Regions from separate parts of the Fusobacterium sp. IOR10 genome, predicted to be linked through region 1. Evidence: riboswitches for the same ligand, from Rfam matches in the RefSeq annotation. Region 1 holds a riboswitch; each other region holds the start of a gene.
What was found. Region 1 has a riboswitch for S-adenosylmethionine ahead of metF (methylenetetrahydrofolate reductase [NAD(P)H]). Riboswitches for the same ligand answer to the same signal wherever they lie in the genome.
Positions count from the first base shown of each region.

Region 2: it holds a riboswitch for S-adenosylmethionine, as region 1 does, so the genes downstream of both, GIL12_RS09445 (methionine ABC transporter ATP-binding protein) here and metF (methylenetetrahydrofolate reductase [NAD(P)H]) in region 1, are expected to answer to the same signal.
Region 3: it holds a riboswitch for S-adenosylmethionine, as region 1 does, so the genes downstream of both, megL (methionine gamma-lyase) here and metF (methylenetetrahydrofolate reductase [NAD(P)H]) in region 1, are expected to answer to the same signal.

Region 1 is NZ_WJWY01000012.1:10,748-16,814, reverse strand. Features, by position in the region: gene GIL12_RS04890 (homocysteine S-methyltransferase family protein) at 1-2,010, opposite strand, end outside; gene metF (methylenetetrahydrofolate reductase [NAD(P)H]) at 2,020-2,886, opposite strand; SAM riboswitch class I at 2,940-3,046, opposite strand; gene GIL12_RS04880 (TspO/MBR family protein) at 3,170-3,634, shown strand; gene GIL12_RS04875 (HU family DNA-binding protein) at 3,713-4,012, opposite strand; gene GIL12_RS04870 (heavy metal translocating P-type ATPase) at 4,098-6,067, opposite strand, start outside.
Region 2 is NZ_WJWY01000045.1:1,307-7,373, reverse strand. Features, by position in the region: gene GIL12_RS09465 (basic amino acid ABC transporter substrate-binding protein) at 1-705, opposite strand, end outside; gene GIL12_RS09460 (arsenate reductase family protein) at 1,063-1,395, shown strand; gene putP (sodium/proline symporter PutP) at 1,437-2,879, opposite strand; gene GIL12_RS09450 (hypothetical protein) at 3,375-3,725, shown strand; SAM riboswitch class I at 3,776-3,863, shown strand; gene GIL12_RS09445 (methionine ABC transporter ATP-binding protein) at 3,961-4,968, shown strand; gene GIL12_RS09440 (methionine ABC transporter permease) at 4,958-5,605, shown strand; gene GIL12_RS09435 (MetQ/NlpA family ABC transporter substrate-binding protein) at 5,631-6,067, shown strand, end outside.
Region 3 is NZ_WJWY01000008.1:69,852-75,918, forward strand. Features, by position in the region: gene GIL12_RS03550 (coproporphyrinogen-III oxidase family protein) at 1-389, opposite strand, end outside; gene GIL12_RS03555 (TonB-dependent receptor) at 664-2,832, shown strand; SAM riboswitch class I at 2,894-2,979, shown strand; partial or broken gene megL (methionine gamma-lyase) at 3,054-4,243, shown strand; gene corA (magnesium/cobalt transporter CorA) at 4,279-5,340, opposite strand; gene metA (homoserine O-succinyltransferase) at 5,439-6,067, opposite strand, start outside.

The DNA.
Region 1 (6,067 bases):
TTGAATTATAGTTAAAGGGGAATATTTTTTTAAAGCCTCTGCAATATCCTCTTGAAAAGTTGTACTTCCACCATAGATAAGTGCTTGTTTAATTTTACTTTCACAATCTTCTAATACAACTTTAGATTTCTTTACTTCGTTCTTTTTTAATGATAGAGTAAGTACATCATCTAATGAGTTTTCCTCTCCTAATATTAGAGACTCTATTATCCTTATCTCTTCCTCTGATAAAGCTGGAGCTTTTTCCCCTGGATTCATTATTGCAAAATTCATTCCAATTTTTTTAGCCCTATCTATGAACAATTTATGAATTGAAGCTCTCAATGAATTGTTCCCTCTAAAAGCAAAGGATAAATTACTAAGTCCTCCTACAATTCCAACAGGACCTAGATTATCTCTAATCCACTTAATTGTATTTAAATAATGCACCCCATTAAACCTATCACTTTCACTTCCTGTACCTATTGTTAAAATATTAGGATCAAATATTATTTCTGAATCTTCAAATCCTAATCTTTTTAATATTTTATACTCCCTTTCTATTATTTCAATTTTTCTTTCAAAATTAACCCCTTGACCTTTTTCATCAAAAGCCATAGCTACAACAGAGGCTCCATATTTTTTTATAATCAAAGCTTTTTCTATAAATTTTTCTTCCCCTTCTTTTAAACTAATGGAATTGATAATGGATTTTCCAGCAGTACTCTTAAGGGCTATCTCAATGGTTTTAAACTCTGAAGAATCAATCATTAATGGATATTTGGAAACTAAGGGATCATTTTGTAAAACCTTTAAATACTTTTCCATTTCAAGGGAAGAGTCAAGTAATCCATCATCTAAATTAATATCCAAAATATTTGCTCCATTTTTTATTTGATTTCTAGCTATCTCCAATGCTTTTATATAATTTTCTTCCTCTATTAATCTTTTGAAAAGTTTAGAACCTGCAACATTGTTTCTTTCTCCAACTGGAGAAAACTTACCTTTAAAATCATAAATTTCATTTCCAGATAAAATATAATTATGTTTTTTTTCTAGATTAAACTTTCTTGGCTCTTTATTCTTTGTGGCAGAAACTATTTCTTTAATGTGTTCAAAGCTAGTTCCACAACATCCACCTACAATATTTAAATGCTTCCCATCAATAAGTTCTCTTAGATAAGATACTGTTATTTGAGGAGTTTCATTGTATTTTCCCTCTTCATTTGGAAGACCTGCATTTGGATATAATGAAATAGGTTTATCTACAAATTTTCCTAATTTCTTTATAAGAGGAATTAAATCCTTTGCACCAAAAGAACAATTTAAACCAAAGGATATAATTGATTTTCTATCAAGGGCCACTGCTAAAGACTCCATGCTTTGTCCTGATAATAATTTTCCTTGTTTATTAACAGTCATTGAAATCATAATTGGTAAATTTATATTTTTGTATGCAAATACTTCCTCTGCAGCTAAAAGAGCTGCCTTTGCATTAAGTCCATCGAAAATAGTTTCTATTAAAACTATATCTATCCCCCCATTAACAAGTCCTAAAATTTGCTCATAATAGATTTCTTTTAAATAATCAAAAGTTAAGCTTCTTTCGTATGGAATATTTCCAACAGGTATTGAAAGACTTTTACTTGTTGGGCCTATTGACCCTGCTATAAATATTTTTTTCTTGTATTTTTCAAAAAATTTTGTTGTTGCTTCCTTTGCTAAAGCAGCGCTTTTCTTTGCTATTTCATATGCTTTTTCTTGAAGATTATATTCCCCTAATGAAATTCTATTTGCATTAAAAGAATTTGTCTCTATTATGTCTGCCCCAGCTTCCATGTATTTAAAATGAATATCTTTAATAATACTAGGGTTTGTTATATTTAAAATTTCATTGCAACCTTTTAAAAATGTTTTGTGATTTTTAAATGCTTCTCCTTTGAAATCTTCCTCTGTTAAATTATAGTTTTGTATTTCTGTCCCTGTTGCCCCATCAAGAACTAGTATTTTATTTTTTAATTTATCAAACATAATTACCTCCTAAAATGTTTCTCTTATTCTAGCAATATTTTCCATTATTTTCTTGGCAATTTCAGGCTTATTCATTGTGTATATATGAACTCCCTTAACATCTGAAGCAATTAGTTCAATTATTTGTTCTGTTGCATACCCAATTCCAGCTTCCTTTAAAGCCTCTGGATTGTCCTCATACTTATCTAATATTCTTTGAAGTTTTGGAGGAATTTTCGCTCCACAAAGAGATGTTATTTTTTTTATTTGCTTACTATTTGTAATTGGTATTATACCTGCTATAACTGGAATATTAATTTCCAACTTCTTTAATTTTTCTAAAAATTCAAAGAAATTATTATTGTCAAAAAACATTTGTGAAATTAAAAAATCTGTTCCTGATTCAACTTTCTTCTTTAAATTAAATAAGTCCAACAAATCATTATTTTCTTGATGAGTTTCTGAATAAACTGCTCCTCCAATACAATATTTATCCTTTAACTTTAAAAAATCAACTAAATCACTTGCATATTTAAAATCTCCCTTATCTAAATTTAAATATTCCTTTGGAGGATCTCCTCTTAAAGCTAAAATATTTTCAATATTATATTTTTCAAAGTCTTTTAATACATGTTCAATTTCTTTTTTGCTTGCTCCTATACAAGTTAAATGTGCCAATGAACAAATATTTTTACTTTGAATTTTTTCTGCAATTTCTGCTGTTTTTCTCATTCCTGATCCATTAGCTCCATAAGTTACACTTATAAAATCTGGACCAAGTTCTGATAATTTATCTATAACAGAGTAAACTTCTTCCAAAGAATAATATTTATTTGGTGGAAAAACTTCAAAGGATATAGTTGTCTTTTTTTTCTCAAATATTTCTTTTATTTTCATCTTTTCTCTCCCTTATAATAAAAAATCCTCACATCTTTTGATAGATGTGAGGAGTCTCATATGATATATTCGCCATCTATCAGGAATTAGCACCACACTTCTTTCAAAGTAGGTTGCTGAAGTCTCTTCGGGCCTGTCCCTCAACTTCTCTATATGGTATTTAATTTAAAACATTCTATCACAATGAATTATCAAAGTCAATTCTTTACAATTAATTTTGTAATATGACTTTCTTGATGTATAATACATATATAGATATTATTTTGATTTAAGGAGGATTTTTATGAAAAATTTTAAGCTATCTAAATTTATTTTATGCCTATTAATACCCACTCTTTTTGGAGGTATTTCAGGATTCTTTAATCAAAATTCAGTGGAGTTATATGAAAAACTTGTGCTTCCTGACTTTGCTCCCCCTTCATTTGTATTTCCACTAGTGTGGACTTTCCTTTATACTTTTATGGGAATAGGCCTTTATTTAATTCTTGAAAAAAGAAATCATAAATTAGCTGTAACTAGTTTTTATATTCAATTAACTTCTAATTTTATATGGCCATTTGTGTTTTTTAAATTTCATTTAATTGTTCCTGGTTTTTATTTACACATGTTCCTTTTATTAGCTGTTATATGGATGACTTTTAATTTCTTTAGATTAAATAAATTTGCAGGTATTTTACAAATACCTTATATTATTTGGTTAAGTTTTGCAGGATATTTAAATTATTATATTGTTTTACTCAATGCATAATTTTAGATATAAATAAAAAAAGATGAATCCTATATTTATAGAATTCATCTTTTTTATTGTTTACAGTATAATTATTTTTTACTTTGATTTCTTTTTTGTTTTTGATTTTGCAACTTTTTCTTCTAGAGATTTTCCTACTCTAAATTTAACAACTTTTTTTGCTTTTACTTGCATTTTTTCACCTGTTTGAGGGTTTCTAACTTCTCTTGCTGATCTTTCTGTTACTTCCCATTTACCCCAACCAACAAAACCTACTGAATTTCCTTTTTCTAAATTATCAGTTACAGTATCCAAAAATAAATTTACAAACTTTTCTGCATCTTTTTTTGCTATTTCGCCCTTTTCAGCAATATCCACTACAAACTCTTTTTTTGTCATAACCATCCTCCTAATAAATTATCTTAAGTATTACTATGGTTATAGCCCGTAAATGCTCTTTTGTAAAGCTTTTTTTCATTTTCTGTTAATTTATTTTAATAACTTTATATCCAGCTTCTTCAATAGTAGCTTTTAAAGTTTCATCTTTCACATTATCTAAAGCATTAAATGTTGCCATTTTACTTTCTAAATTAACAGACACATCTGTTACTCCTGAGATTCCATTTAATGCATCTGTAACATGTTTAACACAATGCATACAGCTCATTCCTTCTATTAATATTTCTTTTTTCATAATATCTCCTCCTATTTTAAATCTTTTTAATCTAAGTGCATTAGTTACAACAGATACAGAACTAAAACTCATAGCAGTACCTGCTATCATTGGATTTAATAATGGTCCTCCAAATAAATGTAATACTCCCATTGCAATTGGAATTCCTAAAACGTTATAACCAAATGCCCAAAATAAATTTTGTTTAATATTTTTAATAGTACTTCTACTAAGTAAAATAGCTGTAGGAACATCCATTAAATCACTTTTCATAAGAACGATATCTGCTGACTCAATGGCTACATCTGTACCACTTCCAATTGCTATTCCAATATCTGCCTGTGCCAAAGCTGGGGCATCATTAATTCCATCTCCAACCATTGCCACTTTTTTATTATTTTCTTGAAATTTTTTAACAGCCTTTGACTTATCCTCTGGAAGAACTTCTGCAAGAATTGTATCTATATTCACTTGCTTTCCAATAGCCTCTGCTGTTTTTTTATTATCTCCTGTTATCATTGCCACTTTAATTCCCATTTCATGAAGCTTTTCTATTGCTCTCTTACTATTTTTTTTAACTGTATCTGCCACTGCAATTATACCTGCAGCTTTAAAATCAATAGCTATATACATTGGAGTTTTACCCTCTGTAGCTAGTCTATCAGCAATGTCATCTAGTTGTTCCAAATCAATCTTTTTATCTAGCATAAGTTTTCTATTTCCAGCTAGAATATTCTTTCCATCTATCATAACTTGAATTCCATGACCTGGAATAGCTTCAAAGGAAGTTACTTCTTTAAATTCAACTCCATTTTCCACTGCGTCATTAACTATCGCTTCTCCAAGGGGATGTTCTGATCCCTTTTCTGCTGATGCAATTAATTGTAATAATTTTTCCTTCTTTGTATTTCCAATGGTTATAATATCTGTTAATTTAGGTTTTCCTTCTGTTATAGTTCCTGTTTTATCAAATATAACTATTTCTATTTCATGGGCTCTTTCTAAAGCTACACCACTTTTTATTAAAACTCCATTTTCAGCACCTTTTCCAGTTCCCACCATTATCGCTGTTGGAGTTGCTAACCCAAGAGCACAAGGACAGGCTATAACTAAAACTGCAATAAATATAGTTAATGAAAATTCAACTGACTCTCCCCCTATAAAATACCAAGCTAATCCAGATAGAAGAGCTAAACCAATAACTGTTGGAACAAAATATCCTGCTATAATATCTGCTAAATTAGCAATTGGAGCCTTTGAACCTTGGGCATTTTCAACTAATTTTATTATTTGAGCAAGAGTAGTATCTTCTCCTATTTTTGTTGCCTTATATTTTATAAATCCATTTTTATTAATACTTGCTCCTACTAAATTATCCCCTACATTTTTTTCTATAGGAATACTTTCTCCAGTAAGCATTGATTCGTCAACTGAAGTATGACCATCTATAATTTCCCCGTCAACTGGGAACTTTTCTCCTGGTTTTACAATTATTATATCTCCAACTTTAACCTCTTCAATTGGAGTAATTATTTCTCTATTATTTTTTATAACTACAGCTGTTTTAGGTGCTAAATCTATTAATTTTTTTATTGCTTCTGAAGTTTTCCCCTTGGAAACAGCTTCTAAATATTTCCCTAAAGAAATTAAAGTAATAATAACTGCTGCTGATTCAAAATATAAATTTTTTGCATAAAAAATGTTTCCATTTATAACCTGATAAACTGCATATACTCCATAAAGAAATGCTGCACCAGTACCTATAGCTATCAATGAATCCA
Region 2 (6,067 bases), on a different contig from region 1:
GTATACTCCATTTTCTTTTAATGTATTTAATCCATAATTTATATCCTTTAATAATTCTTTATCTTTTTTTCTTATGGCTATAGCATATTCTTCCTTAGCTGCGTTATTATTTATTAATTTTAATTTTTCATTGTGTTTTACAAAATTTTTGGCAGGTTCTGAGTCTAAAATTATTGCATCTATTTTGTTATGATTTAAAGCAATTATACACTGGGATGTTGTATTATATCTATTTAATTTTATTTTATCTTTCATCTCTGTCCCTAACAAATCTCCAGTACATCCTAAAACAACACCAACCTTATACCCTTCTAAATCATCTAAACTTTTTATTTTATTATTGTTTTTATTTACAATTATTAACTGCTTTGAGGTATAATATGATTCTGAAAAATTAATGTATTTTTTTCTTTCATCTGTTACTGTAAGTCCTGCAATAACTGCATCTAATTTTCCAACTTGTAATGCTGGTAATAGTCCCGAAAAAGAAATATTTTTAAACTCTACTTCCTTTCCTAAAACTTTTCCTATTTCTTTAATTAGTTCAATATCAAAACCTGTAATTTCACCATTCTCCATATATTCAAATGGCTGAAATTCTGTTGCATCTGTTCCTACTATTAGTTTATCTTGTCCCTTTGCAAATGTAAAACTTGAAATAATTAACATAAAAAATATCATAAAACTTGAAATTTTGTTTTTCATATTACCCTCCTAAATTTATTTTAACTTATTTTTGAATACAAAAAAAACAGACCCACATTTTTTCAAAATGCCAGTCTGTTAATTAATTAACGAATCAATATCTATTTAAAAATATTGTAATTTACAGTATTTCTTGACATATTAAAAGAGGTATAGATTTTTTACAAATTATCCTACTCCTCGAATTTAATATGTTTTTCATAAATATTTCTCCTTCATTTTTTAATTTATTAAAACAATATTATCACAAAGATCATACATCTGTCAAATTTTTATTATATTTCATATTTCATTAGTTGCAATTAATTGTCTTTTTGTAGTAAAATATATTAATTATATTAATGTAAGGAGCAATCTATGATACAAATATTTGGAGTTAAAAGCTGCAATGATACAAAAAAAGCCATAAGATTTTTCAAAGATAGAAAAATTGATGTCCAATTTATCAATCTCAAAGAAAAAGAAATTTCAAAGGGAGAATTAAAGAGTATTACAAAAAATTTTGACATTGAAGATCTCCTTGATAGAGATGGAAAAGAGTTTAAAAAACGTAATTTAAAATACTATGTATTTGATACTTTGGAATTATTAATAGAATCACCTATCCTTTTTAAAACACCTATTCTAAGGAAAAAAGATAAGGTTACCATAGGATATAAACCTGAAATATGGAAAGAATGGATAAAATAATAAAAAACAGCTCAATATTTATAAATATTGAGCTGTTTTCTTTAATTACAAGTTGCTTTACTATCTAATTTTATTCCAAAAAAATATTTTTCAGCTATTCCTATAACAATTCCATTTATAGCAAAGGCTGGAACAAGTTCATATAAATATGCTCCGTAACCAACTGTTTTCCATAAGATTAAAGTTATTGTTCCAACTAACATTCCTGCAAAAACACTTCTCCAATTTAAATTTTTAATATAAAGAGTTGCAATAACTGCAGGACCAAATACTCCTCCAAATCCACCCCATGCATATGAAACCATTGCTAGTATTTTTGTTGATGGATTCATAGCCATTAAAGTAGCTATTGCTGATATTACTATTATTCCAAATCTTCCTGTCCACATTATTTCTTTTTCTGTTGCACCTTTTTTTATAAATTTATAAAAATCTTCTGATAAAGTTGAAGATGATACTAATAACTGAGAATCAATTGTTGACATTATTGCTGAAAGAATTGCTGCAAGTAATATTCCACCAATCCATGGATTAAATAATTTTGTAATCATATATATGAATACTTTTTCAGAATCTCCACCAATTTGACTAACATCTTTAAATACAGCTATACCAGTTATCCCAATTGCCATAGCCCCTGCTAATGAAATAACTACCCATATCATTGCTATTTTTCTAGCTTGTGTTAATTCTTTTAATCCCTTAACACTCATAAATCTTGATAATATATGTGGTTGTCCAAAATACCCAAGTCCCCAAGCAAGAGAAGAAATTATTGCAAGTGTTCCAATGTTTCCAGATTCAAATATATTTAAAGAAATATCTCTAGCTTGTGCTGCCATTTGTATTTCTGCAACTCCTCCACCTTTAACATAAGCAAATCCTGGTACAATTAGTATTGCTAGAAACATTAGACTTCCTTGGAAAAAATCTGTCCAGCAACAAGCTAAATATCCTCCCATAAAAGTATAGAAAACTATTGTTCCAACTCCTATGAAAACAGCAACCTTATAATCTATTCCTAAAATACTTTCAAATAATTTCCCAGAAGCAACAAGACCTGAAGCTGCATAAATTGTAAAAAAGAATAATACTATAATAGCTGAATATATTCTAATTGTTCCTGTTTTATCACCTAATTTTTTACTTAAAAAATTAGGCAAAGTCATTGTTTGTGTTTCTTCTGTTTGAACTCTTAATTTTGGAGCAACATATTTCCAATTAAGATAAGTTCCAACTCCAAGACCAATTACAACCCATATCTGTGACATTCCTGCTGAGTATACTGCTCCAGGTAAACCCATAAGAAGCCATCCACTCATATCACTTGCTTGAGCTGATAGGGCAGTTACCCAAGAACCCATCCCTCTTCCGCCTATTAAATAATCCTCTGCACTTTCTGTCTTCCTGTAGAAATAAATTCCAACTCCCACTAAAAATATTAAGTATACTACAAATGTTATCATTGTTTCCGTTGTCATCATTTTCCCCTCCATTTTTTAGTTAAACCTACAATAAATGTTACTTACATTTTTTAATTTTATATGAGTTCCCGGGGACTTTAATTAATTTCATAATTCAACTCCTTTATATTAATATTTTTTAAATAAAATAAAAAAACCATTTAATGCATCTTAATGCAGTTAAATGGCTTTATCTTATAAAGAAAAATTCTCTTTAGCATAGCTCAATTCCACATTAGATACAAATCCAAATTTTCAGCTTAAAATGGACTTATATCTATGACTTTCATCACACACACAAATCCTAATTAGGAACCATGGGGTTATGAAATTTTACTGTGATTGCTAATTTTTTCATGAATCTCTCCTTCTAATCTAAAATTTAATTTAAGTTTATTGTACCTATTTTTTAGATAAATGTCAATATTTTTTTGATTTTGCATTTTATAACTAGACTATACTTGGAATAAAGATTATAATATAACCACGAACTAAATTTAGTATTGGAGGCTCAAAATGGAAAAGATAATTATAAAATGTCCTAAATGTAAAAAGAAAATGAGAGTTAGAAATAAAGTGGCTAAATATAAATGCCCTAGTTGTTCTCATATTTATAAATTAAATAGATTTAAACTTATCCTTTTAAATATCAAGGGATTCTTTGTTGGTTTTGTTGATACAGTAGTTAGTATTAAATCTAGTATCATTTATAAGTTTAAATCTATGGTTTCAACTTATAAGTATATGAGTAAAGTTAGAAAAAATATGAGGTCTAATCCCAACTGGTCTAATTATCATAGAGAACAAAGAGAAATGAAAAATGCAAACAAACGTTCTTTTAAAGATATCTTTAAAAGAAAAAAATAAAAAAATGTTTGACAAAAGAAAGAAATTAGTATATTATTATTTCAACTAAATATCCATCAAGAGAAACTGAGGGACTGGCCCTTTGAAGTTTCAGCAACCTGCTAATATAGTGTGGTGCTAATTCCAGACAGATGGCGATGACCAAAAATCGTTGAACCCAATCTTTAAAACTTGATGAATATAGTTTTAAAGATTTTTTTTTATAAAATTTATACAATTAAGAAAGGAGCACTACATGATACGTATACAAAATGTTAATAAAACTTATCCCAATAATTTCATTGCAGTTAAAAATGTTAGTTTAAATATCAAAAGAGGTGACATATTTGGTGTTATTGGTTTAAGTGGAGCTGGAAAATCTTCTTTAATTAGACTTTTAAATAGATTAGAAGAGCCTACAAGTGGAAAAATTATTATTGATGGAACTGATATTACTTCTTTAAATAAAAAAGAATTACTAGAAAAAAGAAAAAAAATAGGAATGATATTTCAACATTTTAATCTTTTATCATCTAGAACAGTTTCAGAAAATATTGCTTTTTCTTTGGAAATAGCCAAATTAGAAAAATCAAAAATTAAATCAAGAGTTACTGAATTACTAGAACTTGTTGAACTTTCTGATAAAAAAGATTCTTATCCTAGTCAGCTAAGTGGAGGACAAAAGCAAAGGGTAGCAATAGCTAGAGCTCTTGCAAATAATCCTAAAATTTTATTATCAGATGAAGCAACTTCTGCTCTAGATCCTAAGACAACTAAATCAATTTTGGAGCTTATTAGAAATATTCAAAGTAAACTTGAACTTACAGTAGTTATGATAACCCATCAAATGGAAGTTATAAGAGATATTTGTAATAAAGTTGCTGTAATGTCCCATGGAGAAATTGTGGAAACTGGAGGAGTTCATCATATATTTTCTAATCCTAAAACAGAAACTACCAAGGAACTTATATCGTATCTTCCAAATAATGAAGAATCAACAGCTTCTTTAATGGAAACTAAGGGAAGTATGTTGATTAAAGTAAATTTTCTAGGTTCAATTTCAAAGGATCCAATTATTTCAAGAGCAATTAAAAAGTTTGACATTGACTTTAGTATAATCGGTGGTTCCATAGAAAATCTTTCTACTATGAAAGTTGGACATTTGTACGTTGAGCTTTCTGGAGATTTTAATGAACAAAAATTAGCTATAGACTGGTTAAGGGAAGAAGGAGTTATTGTGGAGGTGATATATAATGGTCTTTAATATGATTTTTAATTCTACTTTGGAAACTTTATACATGGTATTATTATCAGCTATATTTTCTTTAGTTATTGGTTTTCCAATAGGAATACTACTAGTTATTACAAAGGAAGGAAATATATGGGAAAAAAGAAAACTAAATCAAATTTTAGAATTTATTATTAATACTCTTAGATCTTTTCCCTTTATTATTTTAATGATATGTTTATTTCCCCTATCTAGACTAATCGTGGGGACAACAATAGGAGTTAATGCTGCTATTGTACCTCTTTCAATATCTGCTGCACCATTTGTAGCTAGAATCGTTGAGGGGGCTTTAAATGAAATTGATAAAGGTTTAATTGAAGCTAGTTCCAGTATGGGAGCAAATAATCTAACTATAATATTTAAAGTTATGATTCCTGAGACGCTTCCCCATCTTATTCATGGAATTACTGTAACTATAATTAGTCTTATTGGTTATTCTGCCATGGCTGGAACTATAGGAGCTGGAGGTCTTGGAGATTTAGCCATAAGATTTGGATATCAAAGATTTAAAGTTGATATTATGATTTATGCTGTTATTGTAATTATTATTTTAGTTCAATTAATACAAAGTTTAGGAAACTATCTTGTGGCCAAAACAAAAAAAAATAGATAATAAATATATAAGGGAGATGAATATTATGACAAAAACATTTAAAAAATTATTATTAACAGGAGTTAACCTATTACTTCTAAGTCAACTATCTTTTGGAAACACTATCTTAAGAGTTGGTGCTACACCTGTACCCCATGCTGAAATATTACAGGAAATTAAACCTGATTTAGCTAAAGAAGGGATTGATCTTAAAATAATTGAGTTCACTGATTATGTTACACCTAATTTAGCCCTTGCTGACAAAGATTTAGATGCTAACTTTTTCCAACATGTACCTTATTTGGATAAGTTTAAAAAGGAAAGAAATTTAAAACTTTCTTCTGCTGGAAATGTTCACCTTGAGCCTCTTGGACTTTATTCTAAAAAGCATAAATCTTTATCTGAGCTTAATAAAAAAGATACAGTGGCTATACCAAATGATCCATCAAATGGAGGAAGAGCTTTAATACTTCTTCATAACAA
Region 3 (6,067 bases), on a different contig from region 1:
CAATCCTTTGAAAATTTAAAATTTTTCTTCAATGCAACAAGAATTTTTTCAAGTTCCTCTTCCTTGTAAACAGTTGGAGTTCCTCCACCAAAAAATACAACTGAAATTTCATTTCCCTTAACATATTTTCTTTCTCCATATTTTTCAAATTCTTTACAAAGATAATTAGCATAGTCTCCTAAGCCCTTATTTATTTGTTTTCTATTCATGTTACAAAAGGAACAAATTTTATCACAATAGGGAGTATGCACATATATTCCACACTGATTATCACTAGGTTCTGAATTTAATATTTTATTAAATCCAATACTGGTACCTATATTTCTTTTTAACAAATTATCAATTATATTTTTTACCTCATGATGGGATTTATACCTAACTTCAAACATTTTCCTCTCCTTAAATATTAATGAAAATAATAATAAAATTTAGTTAGCCTAAACTAACTTCATTTAGAATACTACGTTTATGGAATCTTGTCAAATGTTTTATGTGACGAATACTTTGACATTCTAATTAAATTGTGACTTATTCATTGTAGTATGAGCTCCTTTATGTGATTTTTGTGTGATTTTAAAAAAATTTCAATTATTAATAGTATAATATTTTTAAAATATAATTTGATACACTAAATATTAGAGTGTCTCAATTTGAGGAGGAAAGATGAAAAAAAGTTTGTTATTGTTTTATTTAGCTTTGTCTGCTTGTGCTATAGCTAATGATGTTACTTTGGGAAAAAGTATTATTAACCCTGATTATATAGAAGTTGAAAAATTAAAATCAACTAAAAATGTAATTGTAATTGATGAAAAGGATATTGCTGAAAAGGGTTATCAAAATGTATCTGAAATTTTAGATGATATTCCTGGAGTAACTGTTGGAACAAGTGGATGGGGAGAGATTGATATTAGAGGTCAAGGGGAAGGGGAAGCTGCTAAAAATATCCAAGTTTTAGTTGATGGCGCCCCTATTACTCTTTTATTAAATCATCCTTATACAGCTAATTATGATATTGTTCCTGTGGAACAAATTGAAAAAATTGAAGTTATCCCTGGAGGAGGTTCTGTTCTTTATGGTAATGGTACTGTTGGGGGAGTTATCAATATTACAACTAATTTAAAATCCATGGAAAAGCCTAAAAACAAAGTTGGTTATGAATTTACCATAGACCAAGAAAAAAGATATTATGCTAATATTGGGGAAAAAATAAATGATAATTTAACAGTTCAATTAAACTATTCTAAAAGTGAAAAGGATTGGTATTTTGTAGATACCTTTGACAACACTGAATATTTTTCTGGAGGCTTTAACTATAAAATAAGTGATAAACAAGCTGTAGCCTTAAAATATAGCCGTTTTGAGGAAGATGGGAAGTTTATTAAAACAGTTAAAAGTGGAAATCTTAAAAATTATGGTAGAGACTATCGCCCTGATACTAGCCTAGTTACAGTTGGAATTGATGAAAATAAGGAAAAAATAAAGAAAAGAATCAGTGGATATAATATTGCTGATAGGTTAGAGGAAAATTGGAAGGGAAGTTATTCTTTAAATATTAGTGATAACCTTGACTTATCAGTTGATGCCTTTCACAATGAGGGATATTTTAAAAATAATCCCTATGAATATGAAAGTGATCAGAAAATTGAGCAAAAAACTGATGGAATAAAGGCTAAACTAAACTACAAGTACACTGAAAAAAATAATATATTATTTGGTTTAGACTATTTCAAACAAAATGCAAGTATTAATTATGACGATATTACATCTAGAAAAGTTAGCAGTGGAGATGTTCCTGATATTAGTGCTGGGGAAAGTGTTGATAAATATGGATACATAGTTAACAAAGATGGAAATGACACTTACAAAGCTGACCAATTAAATTTTGATTATGAAAGATATGTTAAGGCCCTTTATTTCTTAAATATTTTCAAATACAAAAATTTAGAATTTACCCAAGGAGCTAGGTTTGATAGAACAGATTGGAGTACCTTTAAAAAAGCTGCTGGTGGTTGGGGAGTTCTAAATGGAACTAGTCATAGGGACAACTGGAACTATGAACTATCTGCTGGATATAACTATAGAGATACTGGTAAAATTTATGCTAGGTATGAAAGAGGTTTCACTGGACCAGATGGAATGGAAATAACAGATAGGGTCTATATAAATGGTGAAAAAGCAACTGTACTTACAAATGCAGAGGATGAAATTTTTGATATTTATGAAGTTGGATTAAGGGACTATGTTTTAGGTTCTGCCTTTAATTTAACACTTTTCTATAATGAAACTGATAACCAAATGGATAGATTCTATCATTTTTCAAATGGTCATTTAAATATGATAACTGACAATTTATACAAAACTCATAGATATGGGCTAGAAACATCCCTTAGTCAAAAAATTGGAAAATTTTCCTTTGAAGAAAGTTATACTTATTTAATGGGAAAATCAGATTACAACAATAAAGGAAAAGAGCTTAAAGGGGAAGTTTCCCTAGTTGATTCTGGACTTAAAAAAGTTCCAAAACATAATATTATGTTAAGTGGTAATTATAATTTCACAGATAATTTCTCTGGAGGTCTTACTTGGAAATATACAGGTTCTTATAATAATTTTACAAAGGAAACTAGCAGTGAAGATGGAATTGTTAAATCAAATACTGTTGTTGATCTATCCTTAAAATATAATCATCCAAATGGGATGAGTATTTATGGGGGAATAAATAATTTGTTTAATGAAGAATATTTTGGATATGTTAGTGGTAGCGGTAGCTATACCTATGTTATCCCTCAAGAAAAAAGATCATTCTATGCTGGATTTAGCTATATTTTCTAAATTAAAATTATTTAATTTATTGACAAATTTTTTCATTTGTTGTATCATAAGTGAAATTAAATATCCATCAAGAGAAACTGAGGGACTGGCCCGATGATGTTTCAGCAACCTATTTTATATGTGGTGCTAATTCCAGATAGATGAAAATCACTAATTTTAATATAGTGGCTCTATTACTTGATGGATGGTAATAGAGCCTTTTTTTATTTAGGAGGAAACTTATGACAAATTTAAAAAACAAGGGAATTGGAACAATATCAATACATGGAGGAAGCAAAAAAAATGCCTTTGGAGCCCTAACTACACCTATATTCCAAAGTTCAACTTTTATATTTGATTCTGCTGAACAAGGGGGAAGAAGATTTGCCCTAGAAGAAGATGGGTATATTTACGGTAGATTAGGTAATCCTACAGTTAGTGTTGTGGAAGAAAAATTAGCTCTACTTGAAAATGCTGAAGCTGGTCTTGGTACTGCCTCTGGAATGGGAGCAATCAGTTCTACATTTTGGACTTTCCTTAAAAGTGGAGATCATATAGTTACTGATAAAACTCTATATGGATGTGCCTTTGCCTTTTTAAATGCAGGTATTTCTAGATTTGGTGTTGAAGTTAGTTTTATAGATACATCTGATTTACAAGCTGTTAAAGATGCTATTAAACCTAATACTAAAATAATATATTTAGAAACTCCAACAAACCCAAATTTAAAAATAGTTGACATTGAAGCTATTGGTAAAATAGCTAAAAATTATGAAAATATTAAATTAATAGTTGATAATACCTTTGCATCTCCATATTGTCAAAACCTTTGGATTTAGGTGCAGACATAGTTGTTCACTCAGCTACAAAATATATTAATGGTCACGGAGACTTACTTGCAGGTTTTGTTCTTGGGAAAAAAGAAGATTTAGATCAAATTAGATTTGTTGGAATAAAGGATATGACTGGTGCAGTTTTAGCACCTGCAGAGGCTAGTTTAATAATCAGAGGTTTAAAAACTTTCCAAGTTAGAATGGAAAGACATTGTGAAAGTGCTCTAAAGGTTGCTAGATTTTTAGAAGGTCATCCTAAAATAAAAAAAGTATACTATCCTGGTCTTGAATCTCACAAGGGATATGAAATTGCTAAAAAACAAATGATAAACTTTGGTGGAACTCTAGCCTTTGAATTACAAGGGGGATTTGAAGCTGGTAAAAAGCTTTTAAATACAGTTGAACTTTGTACCCTTGCTGTTAGTCTTGGATGTACTGAAACATTAATTGAGCATCCTGCTTCAATGACTCACTCTCCATACACTAAGGAAGAGCTTAAGGCTGCTGGACTTGATGAGGGGCTAGTTAGACTGTCTGTTGGTCTTGAAGACATAGAAGATATTATTGAAGATTTAGAAACTGCATTAAAAAATTTATAATATATATATAAAAGTCGTACTAGATTCTAGTACGACTACCACCATTTTTTCTTTTTAAAATAAATTATCATAATCACTATTATTAATAGCATAACACCTAAAGTGTAAAAATATCCATTTGGATTTTCTAGCTCAGGCATATGTTTAAAGTTCATTCCATATAACCCTGTTAAAAAACTAAGGGGAATGAATATTGTTGAAATAATTGTAAGGATTTTCATAACACTGTTCATATTATTATTAACAGTTGTGTAGTATATTTGTAAAAGTTCTGAAGAATCAGAAGTTAAACTGTCCACAGAAGAACATATACTTGTAATATGGTCATATAAATCCCTAAAATAATTTTTCAAATCCTTTCCAAAATAATTTAAAACCTCTTCATTAAAGAACTTGAGATTTATCTCCCTCATTGAATAGGTTATCTTCTTTAAACCAAGGGCTTCTCTTTTTAGATACAGTATTTCTTCTAAATACTCCTCTTTAAATTTCTTTAAAATATTGTATTCCATAGTACCTACCTTGCCATTTATAGAATCAATTATTTCAAAATAATTATCAAATAAGTTATCTATTATAGCATAAGAAAGATATCTAATACCTCTTTTTACAATTTTAGAATTAGGTGTTTCCAATCTTTTTTTTATTGAAGCAAATATATCCTTGGAATTTTCTTGAAAGGTAATTAAAACCTTCCCTACTAAAATAAAAGAAACTTGGTCATAAATTATTTTTCTTTCTACCATTTCAATGGATTTTAAAACAATGAATAAGTAAGATCCCCTGTCTTCAATTTTTACCATTTGATTAACATTTGCCAAATCCTCAAGGATTAAACTGTCAATGTTAAAAAGTTCCCCTACTTTTTCTATAATCTCCACATTGTGAACACCTGTTATATTTACCCAATTAAATTTATTATTAGTTTTTATAAAGCTAATGTCATCTGAATAATTTAAAGATTTTTTTTCAATTCCCTTGTCATCAAAGGAATATACATCCACCTTAACATCACATTTGCTTTCTTCTTTTCCTGTATATAAAATAGTTCCTGGGGGTAGCCCAACTTTTCTTTTGTGATTTTTAACTTCTTCCACAGCTTTCCTCCCATGTGACTTTATAAATGAGACCTTCTTTCAGTCTAGCCCCATTATATCACTACTATTCCTATAATTCAAGATACTATAGCTATCATTTAAATATCACATATATTAAATGGTGTTCTTTGATATACATAATAATTTAGCCAGTTTGAATATAGTAAATATGAGTGGGATTTCCACGTTGAAATTGGTTCCCTAGTTACATCATTTTCAGGAAAATAATTTAATGGAAGCTCAGGATTTTCACCCTTTTCCACATCCCTTAAATATTCATTTTTCAAAGTATCTGCGTCATATTCAGAATGTCCAGATACAAATATCTGCCTTCCATCCTTTGACATTGCTAAATACACCCCTGCTTCCTTTGAAGTTGATAAAACCACTAAATTATCAACATTTTGAAAACTTTCAATATCAACAGTTGTATTTCTAGAATGGGGTACTAAAAATTCATGATCAAAACCTCTCACCAAAGGAATTTTATCATCTACAATAGTGTGTTTAAAAATCCCATTTAATTTTTTATCTAAAAGTCTCTTGTTTATTCCATAGTTGTAGTAAAGCCCTGCTTGAGCTCCCCAACATATATGAAATGTTGAATATACATTGGTCTTTGACCACTTCATTATTTCACTTAATTCTTTCCAGTACATAACCTCTTCATAATCTAGCTTTTCCACAGGTGCCCCTGTGATTATAAGCCCATCAAACTTTTTATCCT